DNA from 2 places in the Kocuria sp. CPCC 205258 genome. Region 2 is predicted to be linked to the other one. Evidence: predicted binding sites of a transcription regulator. Region 2 holds the regulator's gene; the other holds the start of a gene.
What was found. The regulator HspR, encoded in region 2, represses chaperone genes until heat shock. The targets are predictions, from matches to a motif close to AAGTTGAGTCNNNNNGACTCAACTT.

Region 1: the regulator HspR is predicted to act here: its motif matches at 1,860-1,884, upstream of RF644_RS10860 (Hsp20/alpha crystallin family protein).

Annotation. Positions count from the first base shown of each region.
Region 1 is NZ_JAVKPS010000005.1:168,146-175,621, reverse strand. Features, by position in the region: gene RF644_RS10865 (NADP-dependent isocitrate dehydrogenase) at 1-1,103, opposite strand, end outside; gene RF644_RS10860 (Hsp20/alpha crystallin family protein) at 1,314-1,817, opposite strand; gene RF644_RS10855 (Gfo/Idh/MocA family protein) at 1,956-3,050, opposite strand; gene RF644_RS10850 (TetR/AcrR family transcriptional regulator) at 3,135-3,716, shown strand; gene RF644_RS10845 (gamma carbonic anhydrase family protein) at 3,735-4,271, opposite strand; gene RF644_RS10840 (beta-phosphoglucomutase family hydrolase) at 4,307-7,476, opposite strand, start outside.
Region 2 is NZ_JAVKPS010000001.1:66,837-74,312, reverse strand. Features, by position in the region: gene RF644_RS00365 (BCCT family transporter) at 1-426, opposite strand, end outside; gene dnaK (molecular chaperone DnaK) at 752-2,599, shown strand; gene RF644_RS00355 (nucleotide exchange factor GrpE) at 2,596-3,258, shown strand; gene RF644_RS00350 (DnaJ C-terminal domain-containing protein) at 3,423-4,439, shown strand; gene RF644_RS00345 (heat shock protein transcriptional repressor HspR) at 4,441-4,881, shown strand; gene RF644_RS00340 (GNAT family N-acetyltransferase) at 4,908-5,435, opposite strand; gene trmB (tRNA (guanosine(46)-N7)-methyltransferase TrmB) at 5,432-6,223, opposite strand; gene RF644_RS00330 (TIGR00730 family Rossman fold protein) at 6,228-6,842, opposite strand; gene RF644_RS00325 (multidrug effflux MFS transporter) at 7,048-7,476, shown strand, end outside.

The DNA of each region.
Region 1 (7,476 bases), on a different contig from region 2:
TCCTCGCCCTCGGGGCCCCACATGTGGCCGGAGGTGCGGATCATGGCCGGCATCGACGCGTCGACGATGACGTCGGAGGGCACGTGCAGGTTCGTGATGCCCTTGTCGGAGTTCACCATGGCGAGCTTCGGGCCCTCGGCGAGGCCCTTGTCGATCGCGGCCCGCACGTCGTCGCGCACGTCGGCCGGCAGGGCGTCGAGGCCGTTGAGGATCGCCGCGAGCCCGTTGGCGGGGGAGAGGCCCGCCTTCTCGAGGGCCGCGCCGTGGGCGGCGAAGAGCTCCGGGAAGAACGCCTCGATGACGTGGCCGAAGATGATCGGGTCGGAGACCTTCATCATGGTGGCCTTCAGGTGCACCGAGAGCAGGACGTCCTCCCGCTTGGCGCGCTCGACCTGCTCCGCGAGGAACGCGTCCAGGGCGGCGGCCCGCATCACGGTGCCGTCGACGACCTCGCCGGCCAGCACGGGGACGGACTCCTTGAGCACCGTGGTGCTGCCGTCCTCGGCCACCAGGCGGATCGTCAGGGTGTCGTCGCCGTCCATGACCACGGACTTCTCGTTGTCCCGGAAGTCGTCGGCGCCCATCGTGGCGACGTTCGTCCTCGACTCCGCCGTCCACTCGCCCATGCGGTGCGGGTTCTTGCGGACGTAGTTCTTGACCGAGGCGGGGGCGCGGCGGTCCGAGTTGCCCTCGCGCAGCACCGGGTTGACGGCGGAGCCCTTGATCTTGTCGTAGCGGGCCCGGGTCTCCTTCTCCTCCTCGGTGCGGGGCTCGTCCGGGTAGTCGGGGAGGGCGACGCCCTGGTCCTGCAGCTCCTTGACCGCGGCCTTCAGCTGCGGGACGGAGGCGGAGATGTTGGGCAGCTTGATGATGTTGGCCTCGGGCTTCTTGGCCAGCTCGCCGAGCTCGGCGAGGGCGTCGTCCACCCGCTGCTCCTCGGGGAGGCGGTCGCCGAACGCGGCGATGATGCGCCCGGCCAGGGAGATGTCGCGGGTCTCCACCTCGACGCCGGCGGTCGAGGCGTAGGCCTCGATGATCGGCTTGAAGGAGTAGGTGGCGAGCAGGGGCGCCTCGTCGGTGCGGGTGTAGATGATCTTGGCCATGTGCGGGCTGTCTCCCAGGATGTCGTCGGATCGGTGGTGGTGCTTCCTGGTGCCAAGATACCCGAGGCGGCGCCCCGTCCGCTGGCCGGGCCCGCCGTCCGGCCGGAGGCCGCGGGCGGCCCGGGCACGGCGGCGGGCCCGTTCCCCGCGGGGAACGGGCCCGTGGCCGTGGGGCCCCGCCCGGGGGCGTGCCGGTGCCGGGGGCCGGGCTCAGCCCTCCGTGGACTGGGTGGACCCGGCGCCGTTGACGAGCTCGCCCTCGCCGATCACGCGGTCGCCGGACTCGTCCCGGCCCTCGCCCAGGGCCTGCTGCTCGCCCTGGCCGGAGACCACCTGGATCTTGCGCGGCTTGGCCTGCGCCGAGACGGGGATCGTGACCGTGAGCACGCCGTTGTCGTAGTTCGCGGCGATGTTCTGGATGTCGATGCCCTGGCCCAGGTTGAGCTGGCGGACGAACGAGGAGCTCTGCCGCTCCCGGGTGATCCACTGGACGTCCTGCACCTCGGGCAGCTCCCGCTCCGCGCGGATCGTCAGCAGCTGGCCGTCGACGTCGACGTCGACGCTCTCCGGGTCGATGCCGGGCAGGTCCGCCCGGAGGATGTACTGGTCGCCGTCCCGGTACAGGTCCATGGGCATCTCGCGCAGGCCCTGCCGGGCGAACAGCGAGGCGGCGAGCCGGTCGAAATCGTTGAACGGGGTGAACATCGTGGCCACGTCAATCATCTCCTCAACCATATGAGCAATGTCTTCGACATTTAGTTGAGTCCGATCAACTCAACTGTGGACCATAATAATCCCGCTCCCCGCGGTCTTCAACGGGTCCCGGCCCCCATCGCCCAGGGCGAACCGCCCTCAGCGGGCGTCGTGGGGATACCGCACGCCGATCTGCGCCCGCACCCGGTCGAAGAGCTCCACGAGCTCGAGGGAGTCGGCCCACGGCATCACGGGGGACTCGAGCAGGCCCTGCTGCACGCAGCGGGTGGCCTCGCGCATCTCGAACACGTATCCGGCGCCCGCCACGTCCACGCGCTCCACGACGGGGGCGGCGCCCGTGCGGGCGCCCTCGGCGGTCTGCAGCACCAGGGTGGTCGGGCAGTTGATCCGTCCGTCCACCCGCAGCCAGCCGTCCGTGCCGCTGATCGTCACCTGGTGGGGGACCGTGGCGGACAGGGTGCCGCTCACGTGCGCCCGGCCGTGCCCGAAGTCCAGGGTCAGGGCGGTGTCCAGGTCCACGTCCGTGGCGCCGAGCTCCGCGCGGGCGCTCCAGCGATCCGGGGCCCCCAGGACCGCGGAGGTCCACGTCAGGGGGTAGACCATCATGTCCAGCAGCACCCCGCCGCCGTCGGCCCGGCGGAACAGGCGGTGGGCCGGGTCCAGGGCCCGGTGCGTGCCGATGGACCCCTCGACCGAGCGGACCCGGCCGAGCCGGCCCTCCCGGACCCAGCGCATCGCGGTGCGGAAGCCGGGGGTCATGCGGGTCCAGACGGCCTCCATGAGGAAGACGCCGTGCTCGCGGGCCAGGCGGAACAGGTCGCGGACCTCCGCCGCGGTCATGGCGAGGGCCTTCTCGCACACCACGTGCTTGCCGGCCCGCAGCAGCGCCGAGACGTCCCGGTGGTGGTAGCCGTGCGGGGTGGCCACGTAGACGATCTCCACGTCCGGGTCGGCCGCGAGCCGGTCCAGTCCCGTGCTCGTGGCGGTGCCGCCGTAGGCCCGCTCCACCCCGTGCCGGCGGGCGAAGTCCTCGGCGCGGTCCTGGTCCCGCGAGCTCACGGCCACGAGCCGGGCGTCGGGCAGCGCCGCGATGTCCGGGACCACCTTCTCCGCGATGTCGGCGGTGCTGACCACGCCCCATCCGAGCGTGCGGCCGGTCGCGGTGCCGGGGTCGTCCAGGTGGGCGGCGTCGAGGGAGGCGTCGACGAACGGGCTGAGGGTCTGGGCAGGCATGGGCGCATTCTGCCACGCCGCCCGCCGCCGGGGTCCCGCCCGCCGGCTCCGATCGAACGTCCGTTCGTGGCGTAGGCTGAGCCCGTGCCCCGGGTGAGCCAGCAGTACAAGGACGAGCGCCGCCGCGAGATCGTGGCCGCCGCCAGTGAGTGCTTCCTCGAGCACGGCTACGAGGGGGCGTCGATGCACCGCATCATCGCCGCCACGGGGCTGTCCGCGGGGGCGCTCTACAACCACTTCCCGAGCAAGCAGGAGCTCGTGGCCGCGGCCGCCCGCGCGGCCCTGGACCGGGTCCTCGCGGCCGCGGAGGACGAGCCCGGCACCGACCCCGCGGCGTGGGTCGTGGGACTGCTGGAGCGGCTGGCCGCGGATCCCGCCACCACCCGCCTGCTGCTCATCACGTGGGGCGGGGCGGTGAGCGACCCCGGTCTGGCCGCGCTGGCCGGGGAGCACCTGGGGCGCGTGCGGGACCGGGTGGAGGAGCGCTACGGACGGTGGGCGGTCGAGGAGCTGGGCCTCGACGACGACGCGGCCCGCGAGTGGGCCGGCATGTTCGCCCAGGCCATCCTCTCGGTGCTGCAGGGCTGGGTGGTGCAGTCCTGCCTGCTGCCCGGCTTCGACCACGGCGCGTACCTGGACTACGCGCGCACCCTCGCGGCGCAGTGACGGGCCGCCGGGCCCGGCTCAGGCGGTGAGCCGGCGGTGCTCGGCGGAGAGCCGGACGTAGGTGCGCGCGTTGGCGCGGACCTTCTCCTGCTCCTCGTCCGTGAGCTCGCGCCGGACCCCGGCCGGCACCCCCGCCACGAGGGACCGGGGCGGCACCACGGTGCCCTCGAGGACGACGGCGCCCGCGGCCACCAGCGAACCCGTGCCGATCACGGCGCCGTTGAGGACGGTCGCGTTCATCCCGATCAGGACCTCGTCCTCCACGGTGCACCCGTGCACCACGGCGCCGTGGCCGACGCTCACGTCCGCGCCGATCGTGCAGGGGTGGCCGGGGTCGGAGTGGACCACCACGTTGTCCTGCAGGTTGGACCGCGCGCCCAGCCGGACGGGGGAGCGGTCGCCGCGCACCACGGCGCCGTAGAAGACCCCGGACTCCGGTCCCAGCTCGGCGTCGCCCACGACCGTGGCGGTCGGGGCCACGAAGGCGGAGGAGTCGATCCGGGGCTCGTGCCCCCCGTGCGGGAGGACCGTGCCGGGCGTCGTGGAGTGTGCCATGGGCCCAGCCTAGCGGCGGGCCCGCCGCCCGCGGCTCAGACGCCCTGCCGCGTGACGGCCGGCCGCGGGGCGCGCTGGTGCCCGTGCTGGATGGCCACGCGGATCTTCTGGCCGCCCTTGAGCACGTACTCCGCGCCGTGCACGTGGATCGTGACGTCGTCCGCGCGCCGGGAGGCCCCCTCGAGCTCCAGGACGTGGTGGTCGATGCAGACCCGGATCACCTGGCCGCGGTACAGCACCGTGAACGAGACGGTGTCCAGCTGGCTCGGCAGGGCCGGGTCGAACTCGAGCCAGCCGCCGCGCACGCGCAGCCCCGCGTAGGCGCGGGTCACGACGTCGACGGAGCCGGCCATGGCGCCCAGGTGGATGCCCTCGCCCGTGGTCCCGCCCTGGGTGTCGTCGAGGTCCACCAGGAGGGAGTCCTGGAACGCGGACCACGAACGGTCCGGGTTCAGCCAGGCGAGCACCGAGGCGTTGACCACCCGGGACAGGGAGGAGCCGTGCGAGGACCGCGCGATGTAGAAGTCGACGGTGCGCTCGATGGCGGCGTGGTCCACCTCGTAGCCCATCCGGCCGAGCTCCTCGACCAGGCCGTCGGGGCCGAAGAGGTAGACCAGCATGATCGTGTCGGCCTGCTTGGCCAGCTTGTAGTTGTTGGTCATGTCGCCCTCGTTCTCCAGCAGGAGGTCGAGGCGGCCGATGTTGCGGTACTTGGCCCGGTAGTACTCCCAGTCCAGCTCGTCGAGGTCGTCGTAGCCGTGGAACTGGCTGATGGTGCCGTCCGTGTTGAACGGCACGAACATCCGCTCGGCCATCCGCTGCCAGGTCCCGACCTCCTCGGCCGAGAGGTCGAAGCGGGCGGAGAGCTCCTCGCGCTGGTGCTCCACCATGTCGTGGAAGATGTGCGCGCTGTGCCGGAACAGCCAAGCCGCCAGCACGTTCGTGTAGGCGTTGTCCTTCAGCCCGCCGCCGTGCTGGCCGCGCGGGCCGTCGTGGTACTCGTCCGGGCCCATGACGCCGGCGATGTGGTAGCGGCCGTCCGCGGGGTCGTAGTCGGTGAGGGACGCGAACAGCCGGGTGATCCCGATGATCAGCTCCGAGCCCTGCCCCGCCAGCCAGTCGAGGTCACCGGTGGTCTCGTAGTAGATCCAGGCGTTGTAGGCGATCGCGAGGCCCACGTGGAACTGCCGCCACGAGTTGTCCGGCAGCCACCGGTTGGAGTGGTGGTTGAACAGCTCCGGCGGGGTCTCCTCCCGGCCGTCCGAGCCGGACTGCCACGGGAACGCCGCGCCCTCGAGCCCGAACTCGGTGGCCCGGTGCTTGGCCATGGGCAGCCGGCGCCACCGGTAGGAGAGCAGGGCGCGCGTCACCTGCGGCTGGTGCAGGTTGACGACCGGGAGGATGTAGAGCTCGTCCCAGAAGATGTGCCCCCGGTAGCCCTCGCCGTGCAGGCCGCGGGCCGGGACCCCGGCGTCGCGCAGGGACATGTGCGGCGCCAGCGTCTGGGCCACGTGGAACAGGTGCACCCGCAGCGCCAGCTGGGTGATGGCCAGCTCCCCGGTGCGCTCCTCCGGGTCCGGGCACACGTCCACGTCGAAGCGGTCCCACAGCAGGGACCACTCGATCTCGTGCGAGGGCAGCAGGCCCCGGACGCCGCTGGGGTTGCGGTCGAGCTCCGCGAGGGCGCCCTCGCGGGGCGAGCCGATCGCGGCGTCGCGGCTCGTGACCACGGCCGTGGTCGAGTCGATGATCACCGGGCGGCCGTCGGCGATGTTGACCTGGTGGCGGCGGAACTCGGTGCCGCCGGGCCGGATCTCGCGGCGCTCCCGGACGTTCTGGCCGCCCTCGATGGTGGTGCGCTGGGCCGTGGTGATCTCGATCTTGGACTGGGTGGTGCGCACGTGCGAGAGCAGGGTCTCGTGGTCGTCGGGCAGCGAGGTCGACTCGAGGTCCACCAGGTGGTGGTCGTTGAGGTCCTGGTACTCCGCGACCCCGTTGTTGCGCACGCTGGGGTCGATGCCCGTGCGCAGGTGCAGCCGCCCCGAGAACCCCCGGGCGGTCACCGTGGTCTCCTGCGCCCCCAGGTGGCGGAAGCGCAGCGACACGAGGCGGCGCTGGACGATCTCCAGCCGGGCGTGGGCCCCGTCCTCGCCCCGGTCGCCGTTGAGGTCGGTGAGGATCAGGGACCGGATGAGCAGCCCGCGGCGCAGGTCGAGCTCGATCCGCTCCTCGGACGGGCGCAGCCCGCCCTCCGACCACCAGTCGCCGCCGGAGACCCGCAGGTCCAGGTGGGTCCAGTTGGGGGCGTTGACCATGGACTCGTGCTCGACGTCGCGGCCGCTCAGGTGGCTCACCACCCGGTTGAAGATGCCGGCCAGGTAGTTGCCGGGGTAGTGCACCCCGTTGTCGGGGAACTCGCAGGCCGACCCGCGCACGCCCATGTAGCCGTTCGCCAGCGTCAGCAGGGTCTCCCGCCGGGCCTCGGTGGCCGGGTCGAAGCCCTCGAAGACCAGCTTCCAGGGGTCGTCGCGGCGGGCGCCGAGGTCGAGCTCGCCGACGTCGTTGAGCACGACCGTGGCCCCGGCCCGGTACAGGTCCTTGCGCTCGCCGTGGCGGCGGATCCCCACCACCATGCCGAAGCCGCCGCCGGCGGCGGCCTGCACCCCGGACACGGCGTCCTCCACCACCGCGGACCGGGCCGGGTCCACCCCGAGCATCTTCGCGCAGGTCAGGAACGTGTCCGGCGCCGGCTTGCCGGGCAGCCCGTGCTCGGCGGCGAAGTGGCCGTCCACGATGATGTCGAAGGAGTCCTGCAGCCCGGCCGCCGCCAGCACGGGGACGCTGTTGCGGCTCGCGGTGACGAGACCCACCGGCACCCCGGCGGCGCGCAGCCGCTCGATGAGCGCCACGGTCTTCTCGAACACCCGGACGCCCTGGACCTGCAGGGCGTCCTGGAAGTAGGTGTTCTTCAGCACGGCCTGGCCCTGCACCGTCCACGCCCCCGGCGTCTCGTCGCCCTCCGGCAGGCAGGCGCCCCGGGCGGCGAGCAGGGAGCGGATCCCGTCCTCGCGCCGCCGCCCGTCCACGTAGTGGCGGTAGTCGGCGTCGGCGTCGAAGGGCCGGCGGTCCACCGTGGTGCCGGCCTCGGCCGGCTCGAGCCGGTCGTCGGCCAGGATCGCGTCGAAGAGGGTCTTCCAGGCCGCCG
Region 2 (7,476 bases):
GAGCATGGCGAGCCACGAGAAGAAGGAGTACTCGGGCTTCTCGTCGTCCATGCCCAGGGGGATCCGCCCGGTCCGGGTGAAGCCGACCACGAGCATGAACAGCACGGCGGCCGTGGACAGGGCGGTGAAGAACCACCCGGTGTTGCCGGTCACCCAGCCCAGGGCCGCGGTGGAGGCGGCCGTCAGGGACTCGGTGGAGAGCACGCCCCAGGCGATGAACCCCACGATCAGCGCGGCGGTGACGGTGAAGACCACCTTGTCCGTGCCGTAGTGCAGCTTCTGGTCCTCGACGGCGATGCCGGGGACGAGGGCGGGGTGGATGCCGTGCGGGTAGTTGATCTCGCGCAGCACCTCCCGCGGCTTCGGCCGGCGGGAGCCGTCGGCCTCACTGGACGGATGCGGCGAATGGGGTGGCGTGGTGCTCACGGTGGCTCCTGAGGTGTCGGGGTGCGTGCGGTGTCGTGTCGGTGCGTGCGGTGACGTGCGGGGCGGACCCGGGGGTGTGGCGGTGGCCCGCGGGAACGGGCACAAACACTCCACGGTATCCGACGTCCCGACCCAGCGGGAGGGAGTGCGCGGCGTCTCACATCCCCGGCACCCCGGGTTGAGTCGATGTGGCTCAACTTAAGTTGACATCAGCGGCTCACGTGGCAGACTTGAGCCAGGAAAACTCAAGAACTGAGACCTCCGGGACCCCAACGGGGCCGGTACGGCCCGCCCGGTTCAGCTCGACCCGAAGGAGAACACGCCCATGTCTCGTGCAGTAGGAATCGACCTCGGCACCACCAACTCCGTGGTGTCCGTACTGGAGGGCGGCGAGCCCACCGTCATCGCCAACGCCGAGGGCAACCGGACCACGCCGTCCGTCGTCGCCTTCTCCAAGGACGGCGAGACCCTGGTGGGTGACATCGCCAAGCGCCAGGCCGTCACCAACGTGGACCGCACGATCGCCTCGGTGAAGCGCCACATGGGCACCGGGTGGTCCACCGACATCGACGGCAAGAAGTACACGCCGCAGGAGATCTCGGCGCGCATCCTGATGAAGCTCAAGACCGACGCCGAGTCCTACCTCGGCGACAAGGTCACCGACGCCGTGATCACCGTCCCGGCGTACTTCAACGACGCCGAGCGCCAGGCCACCAAGGAGGCCGGTGAGATCGCGGGCATGAACGTGCTGCGCATCGTCAACGAGCCCACCGCCGCGGCGCTCGCCTACGGCCTGGAGAAGGGCAAGGAGGACGAGCTCATCCTCGTCTTCGACCTCGGCGGCGGCACCTTCGACGTCTCCCTGCTGGAGGTCGGCAAGGACGAGGACGACTTCTCCACCATCCAGGTCCGCTCGACCGCCGGCGACAACCGGCTCGGCGGCGACGACTGGGACCAGCGCGTGGTCGACTGGCTGCTGGCGCAGGTCAAGTCGAAGACCGGCGCGGACCTGTCCAAGGACAAGATCGCCCTGCAGCGCCTGAAGGAGACCGCGGAGCAGGCCAAGAAGGAGCTGTCCTCCGCGACCAGCACCAGCATCTCCCTGCAGTACCTGTCCGTGACCCCCGAGGGCCCGGTGCACCTGGACGAGCGCCTCACCCGCGCCAAGTTCGAGGAGCTCACCCGGGACCTGCTCGAGCGCACCGAGAAGCCGTTCAAGGACGTCATCGCCGAGGCCGGCATCTCCGTGTCCGACATCGACCACGTGGTGCTGGTGGGCGGCTCGACCCGCATGCCCGCCGTCGCGGAGACCGTCCAGCGCCTGGCCGGCAAGGAGCCCAACAAGGGCGTGAACCCGGACGAGGTCGTCGCCGTCGGCGCCGCGATCCAGGCGGGCGTGCTCAAGGGTGACCGCAAGGACGTGCTGCTGATCGACGTGACCCCGCTGTCGCTGGGCATCGAGACCAAGGGCGGCGTGATGACCAAGCTCATCGAGCGCAACACGGCGATCCCCACCAAGCGGTCCGAGACCTTCACCACCGCCGAGGACAACCAGCCGTCCGTGTCCATCCAGGTCTTCCAGGGCGAGCGCCAGTTCACCCGGGACAACAAGAACCTGGGCACCTTCGAGCTGACCGGCATCGCCCCCGCCCCGCGCGGGATGCCGCAGATCGAGGTCACCTTCGACATCGACGCCAACGGCATCGTGCACGTCTCCGCGAAGGACAAGGGCACCGGCACCGAGCAGTCGATGACCATCACGGGCGGGTCCTCCCTCTCCAAGGAGGACATCGACCGGATGGTCAAGGACGCCGAGGCCAACGCCGAGGCGGACCGGGTGCGCCGCGAGGCGGCCGACCTGCGCAACAACGCGGAGCAGCAGGCGTACTCCGTCGACAAGCTCCTGAAGGACAACGACGAGAAGCTGCCCGCGGACGTCAAGTCCGAGGTGCAGGCGGACGTCGACGCCCTGAAGAAGGCGCTCGAGGGCGAGGACGAGGACGCCGTGAAGTCGGCCTACGACAAGCTGCAGCAGTCCCAGACCAAGCTCGGCGAGGCCCTCTACGCGCAGTCGCAGACCGAGGGCGCCGAGGGCGCCCCGGGTGCGGGCGCCACCGGTGACGAGGACATCGTCGACGCCGAGGTCGTCGACGACGAGGACGAGAAGAAGTGAGCATGCCCGACCACACGCCAGGACCCGACGAGAACGCGGACGACCACGGCGCCGGGAGCGTTCCCGGCGACCCCGCCGCGCACCCCGGCGAGCAGTTCCCGCAGGACTCCGGCGCCGGCCCCCGCGAGGAGGCCGGGCCGGAGGGCCTGACGGTGGACGACATCCTCTCGACGCCACAGTCGACGGACGCGGAGGCCGGGGACGCCGCACCGGCGCCGGCCGCCGCGGAGGAGTCCCCAGCGGCCGCCCTCGCCGAGGAGCGGCTCGAGGAGCTGCGCCGGCTGCAGGCCGAGTTCGTGAACTTCAAGCACCGCACGGCGCGCGAGAAGGAGCAGCTGCGGACCTTCGTGACGGGCGACCTCCTGCAGACGCTGCTGCCGGTGTTCGACGACATCGACGCGGCCCGGCAGGCGGGCGACCTCACCGACGGCCCGTTCGCGGCGATCGCGAACAAGCTCGAGGAGACCCTCGTGCGGCACGGGCTGGTGCGCCTCGGGGAGGTCGGGGAGAAGTTCGACCCGAACGTCCACGAGGCGGTGCTGCAGCAGCCCACGAGCGAGGTCGAGCCGGACCAGGTCTCGATGGTGCTGCGCTCCGGCTTCCGGATCGGCGAGCGCGTGGTGCGGCCGGCCCAGGTCGCCGTCGCGGTCGCCGAGTGAGGCCGGACACGGCCTGATCCCGGCGACGTCAGGGGAGGCCCGTCCCTCGGGCCTCCCCTGACCCGTCCACCCGTCCCCGGCGCCGCGGCGCCGGGGACGACCCCCGGACCACCACCGGGTCCTGCTCCGCAGGACCCCGACCGGCCCCACAGAAAGGAGGCGTCATGGCCAGCCAGGACTGGATCGACAAGGACTTCTACAGCATTCTCGGCGTCTCCAAGGACGCGTCCGCCGCCGACGTCAAGAAGGCCTACCGCAAGCTCGCCCGCCAGTACCACCCGGACCAGAACCCGGGGGACACGGAGGCCGAGCAGCGGTTCAAGGACATCACCGAGGCGAACTCCGTGCTCTCCGACCCCGAGGAGCGCAAGCAGTACGACGCGATCCGCGCGATGGGCTCCGGGGCGCGCTTCACCGCCGGCGGCCCCGGCGGCGCCGGGGGCTCGGCCAACTTCGAGGACCTCTTCGGCGACATCTTCGGCGGAGGCGGCGGAGGACGCCGCCGCCGCACGACCTACTCCACCGGCGGCGCGGGCGGCCCGGGCGGGTTCGAGGACCTGTTCGCCCAGTTCGGCGGTCAGACCGGGTACGGGGCGCCGGGCGGCTACGGCGGCTACCAGGCCCCGCCGGCGCGCGGGGAGGACATCCGGACGGAGACGACCATCCCGTTCCGCTCCTCGGTGCACGGCACCACGGTCAAGCTGCGCCGGGGCAACGGCCAGGAGACCACGGTGCGGATCCCGCGCGGCGTGCGCGACGGGCAGAAGCTCAAGCTCGCCGGCAAGGGCCACTCGGGTGCCGGCGGGGCCGGCGATCTCTACGTCACCGTCCACGTGACCCCGCACCCCTTCTTCCGGCGCGTCGAGGGCACGGACGACGTCGAGGTCACCGTGCCGATCACGTTCCCCGAGGCGGCCCTGGGCGCCACCATCGAGGTGCCCGTGCTGGACGGCGGCACCGTGCGCGTGAAGGTCCCGGCGGGCACGTCCTCGGGCCGGCGCTTCCGCGTCAAGGGGCGCGGGTTCGGCACGGCCAAGGGCACCGGCAACCTGATCGTGACGGTCGAGGTGCATGTGCCGGCCGAGCTGGACGAGCAGGCGCAGGCCGCCGTCCGGGCGTTCGCCGAGGCGACCGCGGACGAGGACCCCCGGGCCCGCCTGGCCGAGAAGGCACGGGTGTGAGATGGCACTGGACGCCGACCAGCCGCTGTTCGTGATCTCCGTGGCCGCGGAGATCGCGGAGATGCACCCGCAGACCCTGCGCCAGTACGACCGGCTCGGCCTCGTCAGGCCGTCCCGGGCCCCCGGCCGCGCCCGCCGCTACTCGCAGCGCGACATCGAGAAGCTGCAGCAGATCCAGGTGCTGTCCCAGCAGGGCGTGTCCCTCGAGGGCATCCGGCGCATCCTCCAGCTGGAGAACCAGGTCGCGGCCCTGCGGTCGCGGGTGGCGGAGCTGTCCCGGGAACTCGAGGACGCCCGGGACCGGGCCGAGGAGTCCTCGCGGATCTTCGCCGCCGGCGTCGGCGGGGACGTGGTGCGCATGGCCCGCGGCGCCCGCCCCCGGGCCCGCAAGATCTCGCAGGCCGTGGTGCTGTACCGGCCCCCGCGCCAGCAGGAGCGCTGAGCCGCACCGGCGCCCGGGCCGGGCGGTCAGCGCAGGTGCTTCTCGAAGCCCACGTCGTACACGCCGCCCGGATAGACGCGGGCGGTCCCGGGCAGCAGGACGTACCCGCTGCTGCGGTACAGGGCGGCCGCCTCCGGCTGGCGGCTGCCCGTGGTGAGGTGGATGCGCCGGTACCCCGCCGCGGCGGCGAGCCGCTCGAGCTCGGCCAGGACCCGCCGCGAGATCCCCCGCCGGCGGTGCGCCGGGGCGGTCCACACCCGTTTGAGCTCCGCCGTGGCGTCGTCGTGCCGGCGGAACGCGCCGCCGCCCACCGTCGTGCCGCCCTCGAGGAGGAGCAGGAGCGCTCCGGCGGGGGCGGTGAAGTCGTCGACGGGGTGCTCGGCCATCTCCTCCGCCCCGATCTCGGGACCGTAGCGCTCCACGTACTCGTGGTGCAGGCCCTCGAGCAGCGGCTGCGTGCGGGGATCGCCCGGGGGCACGACGACGAAGCCGTCCCGCTCCGGGCCGGGCAGTGCGGGCACGCCGTTGCGCTCCGCGCCGGGGACGGCGCTCACGCCGTCCGGCGGTAGACGAGGTCGCGGGGGACGCGGCCCGCCTCCTGCGCCTTGCGCTCGAAGCTCGTGAGGACCCGTCCCTCCCAGCGCGGGGCCCATCCGGTGTCCGGGTGCTCGTCGTCGGCGAGCGGGCCCGGGTGGACGTTCTCGAACTGCGGGGACGCGTCGAGGACCTCACGCATCACCAGGGCGTACTCCTGCCAGTCCGTGGCGAGCCGCCACAGCCCGCCCGGGACGAGCACCCGGGCGGCGAGCTCGGCGAACGCGGGGGAGACCAGGCGCCGCTTGTGGTGGCGGGTCTTGTGCCAGGGGTCCGGGAAGAACACCCACAGCTCGTCGACCGAGGCCGGGGCGAGCATGTGCTCCAGGACCTCGGGGGCGTTGGCCTGCGCCACACGGACGTTGTCCACCCCGGCCTGGGCCGCCTTGAGCAACAGATCCGCGATCCCGGGCTTGTACACCTCGACGGCGAGGAAGTTCCGCGCCGGGTCCTGGGCGGCGGCGTGCACGACCGCCTCGCCGAGCCCGGAGCCGACCTCCACGACCAGCGGCGCCTCGCGCCCGAAGGCCGCGGCCGCGTCGAACTCGTGGTCGGGGTGCACGGAGGTGTCCGTGCGCACGCGCGGGACGTCGAGCACCCGGGTGGGCGCCCAGTCGTCCCAGGCCTTCTGGCGGCGGGCGGTGAGGCGGTCGCCGCGGCGCACGAAGGAGTACGGCCGGCGGTGGAACGCCTCGGGGACGGGGCCCTGTGCGGGGCCCTCGGCGGGGGAAGGGGTGTGCTCGCTCATCGCCCTACATCCTAGGGGCTGGGCGGACGGCGGGCGCGTCGGCGCCGGGAACGGGCGGCTCGGACCAGCGCCGGCGGGGCGCCTCCCACGCCGCGAACCGGGCGAGCAGCTCGTCGGCGTCCTGGGCGACCACGGCGGCGTCCCGGTACTCGGGACGCACGAGGCCGGCCGCGGACATCGAGGCCACCGCGTCCAGCAGGGGCCTCCAATAGCCGGCCACGTCCAGGAAGCCGACCGGCTTGGCGTGCACCCCCACCTGCAGCCAGGTCCACGCCTCGAAGATCTCCTCGAGGGTGCCCAGGCCGCCGGGCAGGGCCACGAACCCGTCGGCGAGGGCGGCCATCTCCGCCTTGCGCTCGTGCATCGTCCGGACGATGCGCAGCTCGGTCAGCCCCGTGTGGGCCGTCTCGTCGTCGACGAGCGACTGCGGCATGACCCCGACCACCTCGCCCCCGGCGGCCAGGGCGGCGTCGGCGACGACGCCCATCAGCCCCACATGGCCGCCGCCGTAGACGACGCCCACGCCGCGGCGGGCGAGGGCGGTGGCGAAGGCCCGGGCGGCCTCGGGGAACAGGGGGTCGAAGCCGAGGGATGCCCCGGTGTACACGGCGAGTCTCATGAGGACATTGTCGCTGTCGCTGTCGCTGTCGCTGTCGCAGTCCCTCGTCCTCGCCCCTGTCCCTCGTCCTCGTCCTGTCCCGCGTCCTCGCCCCTGTCCCTCGTCCTCGTCCTGTCCCGCGTCCTTCTCACGTCGCGGCGTCGATAGCATGAGGCGCGCCCCGCGCCCCGCGCCCGCCCTGCCGACCCGTGCCGAAGGACCTTCCGTGAGCTCATCGCCGCCCGACGACCCCGTGCGCTCCCGCCTGCGCCTCTCCGGCGGCAAGGACCGGGTGGTGCTGGTGGCGGCGCTGGGGATCCTCAGCGCGGTGAGCCCGATGGCCACGGACATGTACCTGGCCTCGATGCCTGCCATGGCCGGGCACTTCGGGGCGTCGGCCTCCGCGGTGCAGCTGACGCTGACCACGTACATGGTCGGCATGGCCGTGGGGCAGTTCCTGCTCGGGCCCGTGTCCGACGTGCTGGGCCGGCACCGGCTCATGGTGGCCGGCAACGCGCTGTTCCTGCTCAGCTCCGTCGCCGTGGTCCTGGCCCCGACCATCGGGACGGTGCTGGTCCTGCGCGCGGTGCAGGGACTCGCCGGGGCGGCCGGCGTCGTGATCGCCCGCGCGGTGGTCTCGGACATCGCCTCCGGC